DNA from 3 places in the Microbacterium sp. NPDC006705 genome. Region 3 is predicted to be linked to each of the others. Evidence: predicted binding sites of a transcription regulator. Region 3 holds the regulator's gene; each other region holds the start of a gene.
What was found. The regulator LexA, encoded in region 3, represses DNA repair genes until DNA is damaged. The targets are predictions, from matches to a motif close to TCGAACANNTGTTCGA.
Positions count from the first base shown of each region.

Region 1 (5,322 bases), 810 kb from region 3:
CGGATCGGTCGCGACGATGCTCTACTGGTCGTTCTTCCCCGAACTGCCGTTCCTCGCGACGCTCTACCGGCGCTGGAACACATGGCTGCACTATGCAGGCGCCGCGATCATCGGCGCGACGTATCCCGTGTTCGCAGCGCAGTCGTTCGATCTGTGGAGCATGACCGCGCCCGTGCTGATCGGATTCGTCGCCCTCTGCATCGTCAGCTGCGTCGGAGCGACGTGGCTCGGCATCCTGATCGGCGATCGCCTGCGTGCCGCGGGCGTCGCGACCCTGGCCCGCCGCCGCACCCCCGCCTGACCCCTCTCCCCCTTCCCTCCCCCGTCGACTCGCCGAGAAATGCGGATGCGCCCGGTGCGGGATCCGCAGAACCTGGCGAGTCGACGGGCCGGGCGCCGGGGGCAGGGCGGTGTCAGTCGACGTAGGTCGGGGCCGGCGGCATCCCGAAGAAGTCTTCGAGGGTGCGGTAGCCGCCCTCGGCGTAGAGCGCCGCCAGTTCGGGGCCGATATATCGCAGGTGCCAGGGCTCGTAGTCGTACCCGGTCGTCTCGGTGAAGCCATCGGGGTACCGGATGATGAACCCGAAGCGATGCGCGTTGGCGGCGACCCAGTCCGACTGCGCCGTGCCGCCGAACTGTTCGATCGCCCCGCACCCACCGTCGCATGCGACCACATCGACGGCGAGACCGGTCTGATGCTCGCTGTGCCCGGGGCGGGCGCTCGTGAGGTCGGCGTTGCCCTGGCCGAGCTGACCGACGTAGTTGCGGTACGTCGACACTTGGAAGTCGTACGACCGGAACCCGCTGTTCACTCCGATTGTGCCCGCGCCCTCAGCCTGCGCGGCGGCCGCGAGCTGCGAGAGGGCCGCCGCGACGTCCGCACGCATGTGCCCCCCGCTGGTTCGCTCGACGCCCTCGGCGCGCGCTTGCGGCTCGGGCCAGTAGTCGATCGGATCGAGCGCGTTCAGCTTGTTCACGACGACCCACGTGCGGCCGGCCGTGTGCAGATCGATGCACGGGGCCGCACCGCCCGCGATCGCGGCCCGGAAAGGCTCGGCTCCCCCGGCCGCGGCGATGACGTCGGCGTCAGAGCCCGACGCGAGCGCCTGCTGGAATCCGGGATCACCGCAGATGTCGCCCGCGGCCGCGGCATCCGTCGTCGCATCGTCGGCCGGCTGGGCGGCGGCAGCATCGCCGGACTGCGCGGGCGCAGGAATGGACGATGCGTTGGGCGCGCCCGCCGCGGCGTCACCGACGAGCGCGGCGACGGGGTCGACGGGAGCCTCATCCGGTCCGCTGAGTGCCGACGTGAAGCCGGCGGTACCGGCGACGACGAGGCCGACGAGCGCGAGTGCAGCCGTGGCCGCAACGGCGCGGCGGCGGACGTAGACGGCTGCCGGCAGACGCACGGATGCCGACAGGGCGGCGGCATCCGGTGATCGGCCCTCCGCCGACGAAGCCGAGGCGACCTCGCCACCAGCACCGCTCGCCGCGGAACCGGAAGCGCCGGCCCGCTCACGCAGCTCGCGCCGCGAGGGGAGAGGGCGCGCCTCCGCCGATCGCTCGCGTCGCGAGCGACGCGTCTCGGGCTCGGTCGGGTGCACCACGACCCCATTCTGCCCTGCGGGTCCGGTTGAGTTCCCGTTCGCAGCGCGGTTCACCCGCGACCCGGGCTGGTCCCCTCGCCGAACACGGCATCGGGTCCGGCGGGCGATGCCCCCGGGCTCACGCTGCCCGCGCGCCCTTCCGCAGCCGCCGGAGCGAGCAACTCTCGCGCGATCACCTTCACGGAGGGGAACGTGTCGAGCTCGTCGATCTCGATGCTCGAGAACCAGCCCGCGTCGTGGACCTCTCCGGCCGCGGGCGACAGGGCGCCGCGCTCCGAAGTGTGCAGCACGAAGGCCATGTCCATATGGATGTGCGCGGGTTCGCCGGGGCGCTCGGGGATGAGCTGATAGCTCATGCTGATCGGGAGGTCGAGCTGAGCTTCGGTGCGACCGTCCGCGGCGAGGTCGACGCCCGCGTGCGGCGCAGCACGGCTGCCACGCCGGTCTCCTCGAACACTTCTCTCACGACCGCCGCCTGGGGCGTCTCGTCCTCGTCGACATGACCGCCCGGCGGAAGCCACTTCGCGAGCTTCTTGTGATGGATGAGGAGGATTCGGTCCTCTGCGGGATTGAGCACGTAGCCGCTGACGGTGAACTGTTTGGCGTACGACGCGGTTCGATCGATGATCGTCATCGTGCGGCACCGTTCACACCGGCACCGACAGCGCGGCGGATTTCATCCATTCGGACGAGCCGGGGGCGCACCCTCGTCGTCGGGGGGCGGGTGCGATCCGGCTCGCAGAAACCGACCACGTCGGCTACCCCGGCGTATCTCACCCTCTCCCCAGCTGACGTCAGAGTCACAGCGCACTCCCCCATCCGCTCGCAGCGTCCTCGATCCCCGGTGAAACGATCTGCCTGTCACCACACCGGCACCCGAGCATACGAGGGTTCGCGCTTTCATGTTTGACAACACTTCGAATTTCTGTTCGAATCTTCTCATGCGATGGCAGGGGCAGCAGATGGGCGTGGCGGATGCCGCTGCGCTGCCCGGCCTCGAGACACTCAACGGCCTCGTGCGCTCGGTGACGACGCCCGAGTTCGCAGGAGTTACCTTCCACGAGGTCATGTCGCGCTCGGCGCTCAACCGGGTCCCGGGCCCCTCGGCGATACCCTTCGACTGGACGGTCAATCCCTACCGGGGATGCACGCATGCCTGCGTCTACTGCTTCGCCCGCGGCACGCACGAGTACCTCGACATGGACGCGGGAGCCGACTTCGACTCGCAGATCGTCGTCAAGCTGAACGTCGCCGACGTACTGCGCCGCGAGCTCTCGAAACCGACCTGGGCGCGCGAGCAGGTCGCTCTCGGTACGAACACCGACCCCTACCAGCGTGCGGAGGGCCGCTACCGGTTGATGCCCGGCATCATCACGGCGCTGGTCGACAGCGGCACGCCGTTCTCGGTGCTGACGAAAGGCACCCTGCTGCGCCGTGACCTACCGCTGCTGGCCGAGGCGGCACGTTCGGTGCCCATCGACCTCGCGATGTCGATCGCGGTACTCGACGAGCCGCTGCGGCAGCTGCTCGAACCCGGCGCGCCGACATTCGCCGCTCGCCTCGACACGGTGCGAGCGGCAAGCGCCGCGGGGTTCCGGGTGACGGTGTTCCTGATGCCGATCGTGCCGCACCTCACCGATTCGACCGAGGTGCTCGACGATGCCCTGAGCCGGATCGCGGATGCCGGCGCCGCCCGCGTCGTCTACGGCGCGATGCACCTGCGACCGGGCGTCAAACCCTGGTTCCAGCAGTGGCTCGCGCGCGAACGCCCCGACCTCGTGCCGGTGTACCGCGGCCTGTACCCCGGGGCCTCGGTGCAGGCACCGCAGGGCTACCGGCGCATGCTCGCGACGCGCGTTCGACCTCTGCTCGCGCGGCATCGCCTTCGGGGAGGGCTCGAAGAGGAAGAGGCGCAGCCCGCCACGCGACGATTCCGCCCCGGACCGGTGGTCACGACTTCGCGCGGCCGCGCCGCTGCAGCGGCATCCGTTCCCACGCTCTTCTGACACAAGCAGCACAGTGGCCCGAGTTTCGCGGCCCGGGGCGCTGCGAACCGGAGCCGGGAGTGCGAGCCGGGACACTCTCGCGCGCTGCCGGGGTATGGTCCCGAGATCAGGCTCAACGCGCGGCCGGCTCCCACCGCTCAGCCTCTCAGGGCCCTCAGCCCGCGCACGGCACGGCGAACCGCGAGCGCCCCGCCAACGGAAGCGCCCCGCCGAACGCCACGACCGTCGGGTCGCAGCGTGCGGCGGGGCGTCAGAGCGGCGTCGGCTCAGGCGTCGACGTTCGCGAGCTGTCGGCCCGAGACCTCCTCGAGGATGTCGTCGCCGGGGCGGACATCGTCGAAGGGGGCGTCGATCTCGGCACGCTCGAGCATCTCGGTCATGCGACGGCGACGCTGACGCGTGATGAGAGTGACGACCGCACCCGAGCGACCGGCGCGGCCGGTGCGCCCTGCGCGGTGCAGGTAGGTCTTGTACTCGTCGGGAGCGTCGGCCTGGATGACCAGGTCGATGTCATCGACGTGGATGCCGCGGGCTGCGACATCCGTCGCGACCAGCACCCGCACCTTGCCGTCGGTCAGGCGCTGCAGGTTGCGCGTGCGCTTGCCCTGGTTGAGGTCGCCGTGGAGCGCGACCGCCGCGATCCCGGCATCCTCGAACTGCTCGGCGAGCATCTCGGTGTAGGCACGGGTACGCGCGAAGACGAGCGTCTTGCCGTCGCGGTCGACGAGGGAGTTCAGGATCTCGGCCTTGTCGCGGTGGTCGAGGACGAGCACACGGTGATCGATCGTCGAGGTGTCCTGGCTCTCGCCCGCGACCTCGTAGACGGCCGGCTCGACGAGGAACTCGTCGACCAGAGCGGCGACCTCGCGGTCGAGCGTCGCCGAGAACAGCAGCTTCTGCGCGCCGTCCTGCACGAGGCGGAGGATGCGCTGCATGGGCTCGAGGAACCCGAGCTCGCTCATGTGGTCGGCCTCGTCGAGCACGACGATGCCCACCTCGGAGAGGTCGAGCTTGCCCTGGTTCTGCAGGTCTTCGATGCGGCCGGGGGTGCCGATGATGATGTCGACGCCCTTCTTGAGCGCACCGACCTGACGCGCCTGCGGCACTCCGCCGTAGATCTGCGTCGTGAAGAGCCCGACGCTGCGCGCGATCGCCTGGACGGTGCGGTCGATCTGCAGCGCGAGCTCGCGCGTCGGAGCGAGGATCAGCGCCTTGGGTGAACGCCCGAACTCGCGACGCTTGCCGGCCTGGCTGCGCAGGATCGACTCGACGAGCGGAGCGCCGAACGCGATGGTCTTGCCCGAGCCGGTGCGGCCGCGGGCGAGGACGTCCTTGCCCTCGAGGATCGGCGGAATGGTGGCCGCCTGGATCGGGAACGGGGATGCCGCACCCAGGGCGTCGAGCTGACGAACGATGTTGTCACCGAGGCCGAGGTCGGCGAACGACGACTGGGCGACGGATGCCGCATCCACGGCCTCCGCCTGCAGGCGCTCGTGGACGGTGTCGACGTGGTCCTGGTGGGCCTTCGACTTCGTCTCGGCGTTCCAGTCCGAACGGTTCGGACGGTCGCCGAAGTCACGGCGCGGGCGGTCATCGAACGAACGCGCCGGGCGGTCGTCGCGACGCGGACGGTCCGAGAAGTCGCGACGCGGACGGTCATCGCGGTTCGGGCGGTCGGCGAAGTCACGGCGCGGGCGGTCATCGAACGA
Region 1 covers NZ_JBJDQQ010000001.1:1,716,756-1,722,077, forward strand. Annotated here, with positions in the region: gene ACI2K6_RS08135 (ECF transporter S component) at 1-301, shown strand, start outside; gene ACI2K6_RS08140 (M15 family metallopeptidase) at 414-1,607, opposite strand; gene ACI2K6_RS08145 (hypothetical protein) at 1,658-1,963, opposite strand; gene ACI2K6_RS08150 (NUDIX domain-containing protein) at 1,960-2,241, opposite strand; gene ACI2K6_RS08155 (Rv2578c family radical SAM protein) at 2,549-3,613, shown strand; gene ACI2K6_RS08160 (DEAD/DEAH box helicase) at 3,880-5,322, opposite strand, start outside.
Region 1: a site for LexA is predicted at 2,525-2,540, ahead of ACI2K6_RS08155 (Rv2578c family radical SAM protein). Genes of this name have one in related genera too.

Region 2 (5,322 bases), 560 kb from region 3:
AACCCTTTCGCCGCGTTGGAGGACTTCGCGCGGGTGCGTACCCCCGTTGTCGCCGCGGTTGCCGGGTTCGCGCTCGGCGGCGGGTGCGAGCTGGCGATGATGTGCGACATCGTGCTGGCCGCCGACACCGCGGTGTTCGGGCAGCCGGAGATCGACCTCGGCGTCATTCCGGGCATCGGCGGGACGCAGCGGCTGACGCGCGCGGTCGGCTACTACAAGGCCGCGGAGCTCGTGCTGACCGGACGGCGGATGCCGGCGGAGGAGGCGGAGCGTGCGGGGCTCGTGTCTCGTGTGGTTCCGGCGGCGCAGCTGCTCGACGAAGCCGGTGCCGTCGCCGAGCGGATCGCGTCGCGATCGCTGCCGGTCGCCTATGCGGCGAAGCAGGCGCTACGCGCCTCGCAGGAGACGAGTGCCGCGGAGGGGCTGCGCCTCGAGCGCACGCTCTTCGCGTCGTTGTTCGCGCTCGAGGACCAGAAGGAAGGCATGGCCGCCTTTGCCGAGAAGCGCGCCCCCGAGTTCCGCCACCGCTGACCTGCCGCGGTGTTGGTCGAACGCGGGGCCGCCGCACGCCGACGGGTGACGGTGATCGTGGCCGTCGGCGTCGCACTGGTGCTCGCGGCGGCGGGTGCCGTCGCGTTCGCCCGCTGGGTGCTGAGCCTCGATGCGATGCGTGGGTTCGTCGAGCGGTACCCGGGCGCATACCCGCTGCCGGCGGGGGCGCCGGTCGGGATTCCGCCGTGGCTCGCCTGGCAGCACTTCTTCAATGCCTTCCTGATGGTGCTGATCATTCGCACGGGTCTGCAGGCGCGGAAGGAGAAGCGTCCGAGGGTGTTCTGGTCACCGCGGGGCAGGCCGAAGCGCCGGACGAGCCTCACGATCTGGTTCCATCAGGCGCTCGACGTCATCTGGATCGGCAACGGCATCGTGTTCGTCATCCTGCTCTTCGCGACCGGACAGTGGATGCGGATCGTGCCGACGAGCTGGGACGTGCTGCCGAATGCTGCCTCGGCGGCGTTGCAGTACGTGTCGCTCGACTGGCCGACGGAGAACGGCTGGGTGAATTACAACAGCCTGCAGCAGCTCGCGTACGCCACGACCGTGTTCGTCGCGGCACCGCTCGCGGTCGTCACCGGCGCGCGGCTCAGCACGGTCTGGCCGCGGGGCGACGGGCGGATCAACCGTCTGTACCCGCTCGAGTGGGCACGACGCCTGCACGTGCTGGTGATGCTTTTCTTCGTCGTCTTCATCGTGACCCATGTCGCTCTCGTCCTGGCTACGGGAGCGCTCCGCAACCTCAACCACATGTACGCCGCACAAGGATCGGCGGACCCGACGGCCTACGCCGACAACTGGACCGGCTTCTGGCTGTTCGTCCTGTCGCTCGCCGTCATCGTCGGGGCGTGCGTCGCCGCTCGCCCCGCTGTCCTCGTACCGATCGCGCGTTTGTTCGGCACGACCATCACCCGTTGACCGTCGTCGGCCGGTCGGAGATCACGCCCGCGCGATCAGGCGGTGTCAGAAGGGTGGCGGTTCGTCCGGCGGTGGTCCGCCGCGTGTCGCATCCGGTGGCGGATCCGTGGTGTCGATGGTGAAGCAGACCGCGGGTATGGGTACGTCTTCGCGGTAGACCCGGCCGAGGGGTGAGGTCCATTCGAGAACGCCGCCGCCGATCTGCCTGACCTCCCACTTCGTGAATTGCTTCATCGAGTGGTGTCGTTGGCAGAGGTGGGCGAGGCTGAAGATGTGGGTGTGCCCGCCGAGGGCGTAGTCGATCGTGTGGTCGATCTCGCAGCGGATCGCGGCTCTGCGGCATCCGGGGAATCGGCAGTGCTGGTCCCGTGCCATCAGAAGTTTCTTCATCGAAGCGGTCGGCCGGTAGGTGTCGATCTCGACCGGGGTGCGGGTGACGGGGTCGATGAACAGCCGGTCCCACTCGCTGACCTGCCCGGCGAGCTCGCGCGCCGTATCCGCATCGATCAGCGCGCCCCCGACGGCTTCGGCCGGGTTCTCGTCACGCCCCATCAACGTCTCGGCGGTGACCGCCACCTGAACCCGCGCGCGGATCGCCCCGAGCCCACCAGCCCGGTCGATCCCATACGTCGGGTCAACGACCGGCGCCCCGCCGAGCACCAGGTCGCCCAGGATGTCGGCGCGCAGCTGATCCATCGTCCTGGTGTCGGCGGGCTCCCCCGACCCAGCGGCATCCGCCCCATCGCTCTCCGCCCCGTTACTCTCCGCCCGCGCGTCCTTCACCGACTGCCCCATCTGCGTGAGCCGGTCGAGCATCCCCGCGGCGATGACCGTCGGGAGGTTCGCGACGAGGTTCGACATCCCATCCGACCCGTGGAACACCCGCACGCACCGCTCCGCCGCGGCAGCCTTGTGTCGGTCGGCGAACGTCTGCGTATGCAACCGGGCCGCCAACGCATCCAGCGCACCCCGCACCCGCGACGGCACATCCCGCTCGCACACCGTGATCGCGGCTGCCTCGTACGCCGACCGCACCTCGTCAGGAACCCTCGCGCCGACCCGCACGACCACATCGACGTGTCCGCGTTCGATCCGCCGCTGCACCCACGCCTGGAACACGGCCGGGTAGTCGTCGATGACGGTCATCGCGTGGTCGATCTCGCCCTGCAGGCGCCGATCGGTGAGCCGCGCCATCCCGGCCGCCTCGGCTGCGACCGACCGCAGCTCCATGTCCGACGCCATCCCACGAACCCCGTCGCGCCGCGCGTCGTGCAGTGCAGCGTGGCCCAGGTCCGCCAGCGCCCGGGTGCGGGCGATATCGGCGGCGTGAGAGAGGTCGAGCGCCTCGGCGTAACGCGAGAAAACAAGCGCTTGCGACGGCGTGGGTGCCTCGCGTCCCACCTCGCCACCCGCGCCATTCGCTGTCATGTTCCCATGATGGCAGTGGAGTACGACATCGAAGTCGAACAGAGGTGCGAATGTGGGCAACTCGCTAAGAAGACCGGCGGGGGAGGAGCGGCGCCGATCGCTCCGCCGCCGTCACCCGGCCGGCGCCGGGTCAGCGGACGAAGCGGACCTCGGTCAGCGTCTCGCCGAGGAACGGCTCGGTGTGGGTCTGCCCGTCGAGCGTGAAGCCATTTCGCTCGTAGAAGCGGTGCGCGCGGGGGTTGTCCTCCGCGACCCACAGGTAGACGCCCTCGTCCTTCTCGACGGCCGCGTCGAAGAGCCGCTGACCGATGCCGGTGCCGTGCCAGGCGTCGAGCAGGTAGATGAAGTACAGCTCGCGCATCCGGGGGGCGTCGCGATCGCGCGCCGGGCCCGACCCGACGAAGCCGACGATCTCGCCGCGGACGAGCGCGGCGTACATCCGGAAGTCCTCGCCCTGCGCGGCCCAGTGGGTCCACAGCTCGGCGAGTCGTCGCGGCGAGACGCTCTGTAGAGCGGCGGTGCTGATGAGGTGGTCGTAGGTCTCGTGCCAGCAGGTGGCGTGCACCCGCCCGAGGGCTTCGGCGTCGACATCCCGCACCGGACGGACGACGATGTCGGTCTGCAGTTCGGCTTCCATGGCCAGACTCTACGCGCGGCCGGCGACGGCGTGAAATCGGGGAGTCGGGGTTGCGCCGCCTGCCGTCATGCGCCGACACCGTCCACCACGGCGACCTCGACCGAGACCAGGCCGACCTCGCCCGGGCTCCAGCCCGCCGCGACCAGTCGAGCCCGCAGCGCTCGTTCGATGACCCTCTGCTCGCTGGGGCTGTGCAGCCGTGCACCGGCCCCCGCGGGTTCGACGACGGCGCCGGGATCGATAGTCCGCGCCGCGGCGATCAGGTCCTCCCGCATCCGATCGGCGCGCGCGGCCCCGAGGGCGGTTCGGACGATCTCGTACGAACCCAGCGTGACCGTCCACGCCGGCCCCCGGTCGTCGCCCGAGGCCCCGCGCGAGCGCTGCGCGGCCAGCGCGGCGCTGCGGTCCGACAGGATCATCAGGAGGGCAGCGCCGCTCAGGAGGACGAGCACGGCCCCCGCGATGGTCGTCGGCACGACCGAGAACCCGAGGCGGTAGAGCGCTGAATCCCATCCGAGCGTGAGCCCCACGCCGGCGCGGCACACGGAGAAGAGCGCGTAGACCGCCATGGTCGCTGCGAGGAGCCACGACCCGCGTCGCGCCGCGATGGCCGGGTGCCTCGCGGCGACGCTGGTCAACCCGCAGATGACCGCCATGATCAGGACCTTCACCGCGAGCGAGACGGGCAGCCCGATCGCCGCGGACACGACGCCGACGACAGCAGCGAGCGAGACGGCGATGCCGCCGCGGGCGAGGACGCCGCCGCCGAGCGAGCCGAGCCCGGCGAAGATCAGTCCCGGGCCGAGGACCATGGCGATGTCGCTGATGACGAGCGATGCCGGATCGCCGGTCTGGGTGTGGACGAGGTACAGCAGGCTGGACGTGGTGGCCGAGAGCGCGCCGACGATCCCGAAGCGCAGGAGCGCGCCGCGCCGACGCCAGCTCGGGCGCAGCGTGAACAGCACGACGAGACCGATGATCGTCATGAGGCACGCGAAGACCAGCGCGCATCCCGCTGTCAGCACGGCCCCACCCCCTCGCGCGCCGGCCCGTGAAGCGCGCTCACTCGCAACCTACGCGCTTCGGGGGCCGGGAGAAAAGCACAGCGGCCCAGAGCGTGCAAACCGGCCTGCTATGGTCGTGTTCCGACACGGGGTGCCCGCGACCGCGAGCTGAGATCAGACCCGTCGAACCTGCTCCAGTGCAATGCTGGCGAAGGGATGTCGAAAATGCGCGATGTCGTGCCCACCGTCCGAGGACCGGAAGCGGCGCTCCGAGCGCTGCGGGATGCCGCTCCGCTCACCCACTGCGTGACCAACGCCGTCGTCACCGGGTTCACCGCGAACGCGCTGCTCTCGCTCGGGGCGAGTCCGGCGATGGTCGACATCGAGGGTGAGGCGGGCATCTTCGCCGGCGTCGCCGACGGTGCCCTGATCAACCTCGGCACCCCGAATCCGCAGCAGCAGGCCAGCGCCCGCGAGATCGTGGCGGCGACGCGGCGCTGGGTGCTCGACCCCGTCGCGGTCGGGATGCTGCCGATCCGCACGGCCCTCGCCGCGGAGCTCGTCGCTGCTCGCCCCGCGATCATCCGCGGCAACGCCTCGGAGATCGCGGCGGTCGCCGGAACCGGCGCGGGCGGCCGCGGCGTCGACAGCATCGACGACCCGGACTCGGTGCACGCGGCCGCGGCGGCCCTGGCCCGCCGGTCCGGCGCGGTCGTCGCGGTGTCGGGCGCGACGGACCTCGTCACCGACGGAGAACGGGTCGCGCGGGTTCCCGGGGGAGAC
Region 2 covers NZ_JBJDQQ010000001.1:1,460,958-1,466,279, reverse strand. Annotated here, with positions in the region: gene ACI2K6_RS06990 (enoyl-CoA hydratase-related protein) at 1-531, shown strand, start outside; gene ACI2K6_RS06985 (cytochrome b/b6 domain-containing protein) at 541-1,470, shown strand; gene ACI2K6_RS06980 (HNH endonuclease signature motif containing protein) at 1,516-2,898, opposite strand; gene ACI2K6_RS06975 (GNAT family N-acetyltransferase) at 3,029-3,535, opposite strand; gene ACI2K6_RS06970 (hypothetical protein) at 3,601-4,560, opposite strand; TPP riboswitch at 4,677-4,773, shown strand; gene thiM (hydroxyethylthiazole kinase) at 4,756-5,322, shown strand, end outside.
Region 2: a site for LexA is predicted at 2,933-2,948, ahead of ACI2K6_RS06980 (HNH endonuclease signature motif containing protein). Genes of this name have one in related genera too.

Region 3 (5,322 bases):
GGTCCGTCGGAACCCGTGCCCCTCGCCCGCGTACAGGACATAGGCGTGGGGCACGCCCTGCGCGACGAGTGCGTCGCGGATGGCCTCGGCCTGCGCCGGTGGCACGACGGCGTCCTCGTCGCCCTGGAGAAGCAGCAGCGGCACGCGGAAACGCTCGGCGTGGCTCAGCGGCGACCGCTCGATGTACACGTGCTCCGCTTCAGGGAGGGGACCGATCAGGCCGTCGAGGTAGCGCGCCTCGAAGTCGTGGGTCTCGGCCGCGAGGGCGCGGGCATCGCCGACGCCGTAGCGCGAGACGCCCGCGCCGAACACGTCCGTGCCGACGAGCGCCGCCAACACGGTCCAGCCACCGGCCGACCCGCCCTCGATCGCGAGCCGTGACGCATCGGCGAGTCCGTCGGCGGCGAGGCCGCGTGCCGCCGCCGCGACATCATCGACGTCGACGACGCCCCACTGGCCCTTCAGCCGTTCACGGTACGACCGGCCGTACCCGGTCGACCCGCCGTAGTTCACGTCGAGCACGCCGATGCCTCGGCTGGTGAAGTAGGCCGCCTTGGCGTCGGCGGTGCCGCCCACGTGCGACGTCGGCCCGCCGTGCACCCAGACGAGGTACGGCGGCAGCTCGTCGGTCGGCGCCGTGACATCGGGGTTCGTCGGCGGATAGGCGAAGGCGTGCACCGGGCCGTGGGGACCCTCGGTGGTGATCTGACGGGCATGGGGGATCCATGCCTCGTCGATATCGGGGGTACCGCCGCGCACCGCTGTCGTCTCGCCGCTGTCGAGATCGACCAGCCAGAGCCCGCTCGCCCCGGGCATGGCGCCGCTCACGAGGGCGCGGCTGCCGCGGACGTCCTCGATCTGCAGTCGAGCGGTGGCGGGGAAGGGGAGCGGGATCGCGCCGCCGTCGCGGTCGATGATCACGAGCTGGTCCGAGCCGTGCGTGCGGACGGCCACGACGCGGCCGTCGTCGAGCGGCGCGTACCACCGGGTGCCGAGGACCCACAGGCCACCACCCGTGTCGGCGTCGGCGGGGGAGACCGCGACGGGTGCCGCGCCGGTCGCGGGGTCGATGCGATGGAGGTTCCAGCGCCCCGTCGGCTCGTCGAGCAGCAACAGCTGGCCGTCCGATGTCCATTCCGGCTGCAGCGCGGCCGTGCTGCCGCCGGCCAGCTCACGGACACGATCCGGGGCGTCGAGCTCGATGACACGGATGCAGGTGCGGTCCCAGGGCATGTCCGGGTGATCCCACGCCACCCACGCGAGCTGTGATCCGTCGGGTGACAGTGCAGGCTGAGCCACGAAGTCGCTGCCCCCGGCGAGCTCCGTCACTCCCGCTTCGTCGCCGCTCGCGGCGTTCTCATCGCTGCTCGCGCCGTCGATCCGCACGATGTGTCGTTCGGGAGTGCGCCCCGGGCGCTCGCGCTCGCGCACCGCGAGGAGCGCGCCGTGCTGCCAGCGGAGACCCCCGTAGTGGGTGCCGCTCTCCTCTGGGGTGAGCGCCTCGGGCTCGCCGCCCGGGCGGAGGCGTCGAATGCGCTGGTCCGACTTGTCGACGAAGAACAGCTCGCCGTCGTCGGACGCCGTCCAGGCGCCCCCGCCGTACTCGTGCACACGCGATCGCGCGTTCCCGGGCGCGGGGAGGACGACCTCCACAGAATCGTCGCGGCGGCGGCGCATGACGGCGACGCGACCGGCCTCATCGGGAAGGGATTCGCCCCACCAGATCTCATCTCCGACGAAGCGCGCGCCGTCGAGGCGCAACGAGGACGCGCTGGCCCACGAGGCGGTCAGGGGGGAGGGCCAAGAACCGTACGGGAGTTGCTGCTGCGACATACCGCCACGCTACGCGAGCGGATCCGGATCGTGCCGGACGACGGGAGGGGATGCCGCCGAGTCGCGGCATCCCCTCCCGCAGTTCCGTCGGTGCGGCGAGGTCAGACCGTGCGGAGGACGGCGACGACCTTGCCGAGGATGGTGGCGTCATCGCCGAGGATCGGCTCGAACGCCGAGTTGCGGGGGAGGAGCCAGGTGTGGCCGTCGCGCTGACGGAGCGTCTTGACGGTGGCCTCGCCGTCGAGCATGGCCGCGACGATCTCGCCGTTGTCGGCGGTCGACTGTGCCCGCACGACGACCCAGTCGCCGTCGCAGATGGCGGCGTCGATCATGGAGTCGCCGACGACCTTGAGCATGAACAGCTCGCCCTTGCCGACGAGCTGACGCGGCAGGGGGAAGATCTCCTCGACCTGCTGGTCGGCGGTGATCGGGACGCCCGCCGCGATGCGGCCCACGAGCGGCACGAGGGCGGCGTCGCCGAGGGCGGGCGCGGCGTCGGCGGGGTTCTCGCCGGCCGTGCCGGGGAGGTCGATGAGGACCTCCATCGCGCGGGTCTTGCCGGGGTCGCGGCGGAGGTATCCGCTCAGCTCGAGCTGGTTCAGCTGGTGGGTGACGCTCGACAGCGACTTGAGGCCGACGGCGTCGCCGATCTCGCGCATGCTCGGCGGGTAGCCGTTGCGGGCGATCGCGTGCTGGATCACCTCGAGGATCGCGAGCTGCTTATCGCTCAGATTCTTGCGTCGTCGCGTCTGCGGCTTCTCGCTCATACCGCCGGTCTCCTGTCGTCGCGCCCCGTCCCCGACCCGATGTCGGAGGTTCGTGGTGGGCTCTCGCTGTCGAAAAGGTAGCCCGATCCGACAGCGACATCACGGAACGCTCCGCGTGTCTCTTCGATCGGTCTCCGATTTCGGTGGGTGGTTGACACCACACAATATCGAAGATACGTTCGGAACCGAAGTTCGCACCCGCCTCTCCCGGCCGAGAGGCGGGAGCGAATCTTCCTACCGCTCCCGAGGAGATGTCATGACCACGATCGATGCTCGCTTCGCACCGGCCCCCCGCACCCGTCTGCGCCTGACGCGCCGTGGACGCCGCGTCATCGCAGCGATCGCCGCACTTCCCGCCGTCGTCGCCGTCACCGCTGCCGTGCTCTCCGGCGGGGGAGCACTCGCCTCCAACGAGGCGGGCGCGCCCGAGGGGTCGTTCACGACGGTGACCGTCATGTCGGGCGAATCGCTCTGGTCGATCGCTGAAGAGGTGGCGCCGGCCGCCGACCCCCGTGACGTCGTCGACGCCATCATCCGGCTGAACGCCCTCGGCTCTGGTCAGCTCGAGGCAGGCCAGACACTCGCCATCCCCGCCGAGTACGACGCCGCGAGCTGAAGCCCGCCGTCTTCGGCGCAGAAGCTGGGGTGCGGCCACGCCGGACTCGGACGCGGCCTAGCATGGGTGGGATGAGCCCGAGTCTGGATGATCTGCCCCTCAGAGACGATCTGCGAGGCCTCACCCCGTACGGCGCCCCGCAGGCGCCGCTTCCGGTCGCGCTGAACGTCAACGAGAACACGCATCCCGTTCCCGAAGAGGTCGCAGACGACATCCTGGATGCCATCGCCCGTGCCCTGCGCGACGTCAACCGCTATCCCGACCGCGAGTTCACGCACCTCCGCGAGTCCTTCGCCGAGTACCTCGGTCACGGCCTCACCCCCGATCGCATCTGGGCCGCGAACGGATCGAACGAGGTGCTGCAGCACCTGCTCCAGGCCTTCGGCGGCCCGGGGCGCACCGCCATGGGCTTCGGCCCCACGTACTCGATGTACCCGCTGCTGACGCGAGCCACCGGCGCGCAGTACGTCGCGGGCACGCGCGGCCCCGACTTCACGCTCGACCCGGCCTCCGCCGCGGCACAAGTCTCCGAACTACGCCCCGACGTCGTCTTCCTCTGCGCGCCCAACAACCCGACCGGCACGCCGCTCGGTCTCGACGTCATCGAGGCGGTGTACGACGCCACCGACGGAATCGTGATCGTCGACGAGGCCTATCAGGAGTTCGCGCCGCGCGAGAGCCCCTCCGCGCTGACGCTGCTCGGCGAGCGGGAGCGCCTGGTCGTCTCGCGCACGATGAGCAAGGCGTTCGCCTTCGCCGGTGCGCGCGTCGGCTATCTCGCCGCCGACGCGACCCTCATCGACGCTCTGCGTCTTGTCCGCCTGCCGTACCACCTCAGCGCCCTCACGCAGGCGGCCGCGACAGCCGCGCTGTCGCACTCGTCGACGATGCTCCGGATGGTGGACGAGATCGTCGCGCAGCGCGATCGGATGTCGGCGACGCTCGATGCCCTCGGGTACCACGCCTACGAGAGCTGGACGAACTTCGTCCTGTTCGACGGGGTCGACGACCCGCGCGCCACCTGGCAGGCGCTCTACGATCGCGGCATCCTCGTCCGCGACGTCGGCATCCCGCACAGCCTGCGCGTCAGTGCCGGTACGGAAGACGAGACGACCGCGTTCCTCGAAGCACTGGCGTCGATAGACTCGGAGGCATGACCAGCCCCCGAACGGCCAGCATCCGTCGTGCCACGAGCGAGTCGAGTGTCGAACTCGAGCTCGACCTCGACGGGACCGGGATCAGCACGATCGAGACGACCGTGCCGTTCTTCGATCATCTGCTGACGGCGTTCGCGAAGCACTCGCTCACCGACCTGACTGTACGCGCGACGGGCGACACGCACATCGACGCGCACCACACGGTCGAGGATGTGGCGATCGTGCTCGGGCAGGCGCTGCGCTCTGCGCTGGGCGACAAGTCGGGCATCTCCCGCTACGGCGATGCGCTCGTGCCCCTCGACGAGGCGCTCGCGCAGGCTGTCGTCGACATCTCCGGGCGTCCCTACCTCGTGCACACGGGAGAGCCCGAGGGATACGAGTACCACCTCATCGGCGGGCACTTCACGGGGTCGCTCGTGCGGCACACGTTCGAGGCGATCGCGTTCAACGCGGGCCTGACGACGCACGTCCGCGTGCTCGGCGGACGCGACCCGCACCACATCGCCGAGGCGGAGTACAAGGCCTTCGCCCGTGCCTTCCGGCAGGCCAAGGCGCTCGATCCGCTCGTGCACGGCATCCCCAGCACGAAGGGCGCCCTATGACCGAGGGTGACACGACCGGACGCGCGCCGCTCGTCGCCGTCCTCGATTATGGCTCGGGCAACATCCACTCGGCCGTCAAGGCCCTCTCCGCCGCGGGTGCGGACGCCCGACTGACGTCCGATCGTGGTCTCATCCGCGATGCGGACGGTCTTCTGGTTCCCGGCGTCGGTGCGTTCAGTGCGGTCATGGCCGCCCTGCGCGAGAGCCGCGGCGACGAGATCATCGAGCGGCGCCTGGCCGGGGGGCGCCCGGTGCTGGGCATCTGCGTCGGCATGCAGATCATGTTCGGCAACGGCGTCGAGCGCGGCGATGACACCGAGGGCCTCGGGCAGTGGCCGGGCACCGTC
Region 3 covers NZ_JBJDQQ010000001.1:903,139-908,460, reverse strand. Annotated here, with positions in the region: gene ACI2K6_RS04375 (prolyl oligopeptidase family serine peptidase) at 1-1,833, opposite strand, end outside; gene lexA (transcriptional repressor LexA) at 1,935-2,600, opposite strand; gene ACI2K6_RS04365 (LysM peptidoglycan-binding domain-containing protein) at 2,857-3,216, shown strand; gene ACI2K6_RS04360 (histidinol-phosphate transaminase) at 3,288-4,373, shown strand; gene hisB (imidazoleglycerol-phosphate dehydratase HisB) at 4,370-4,975, shown strand; gene hisH (imidazole glycerol phosphate synthase subunit HisH) at 4,972-5,322, shown strand, end outside.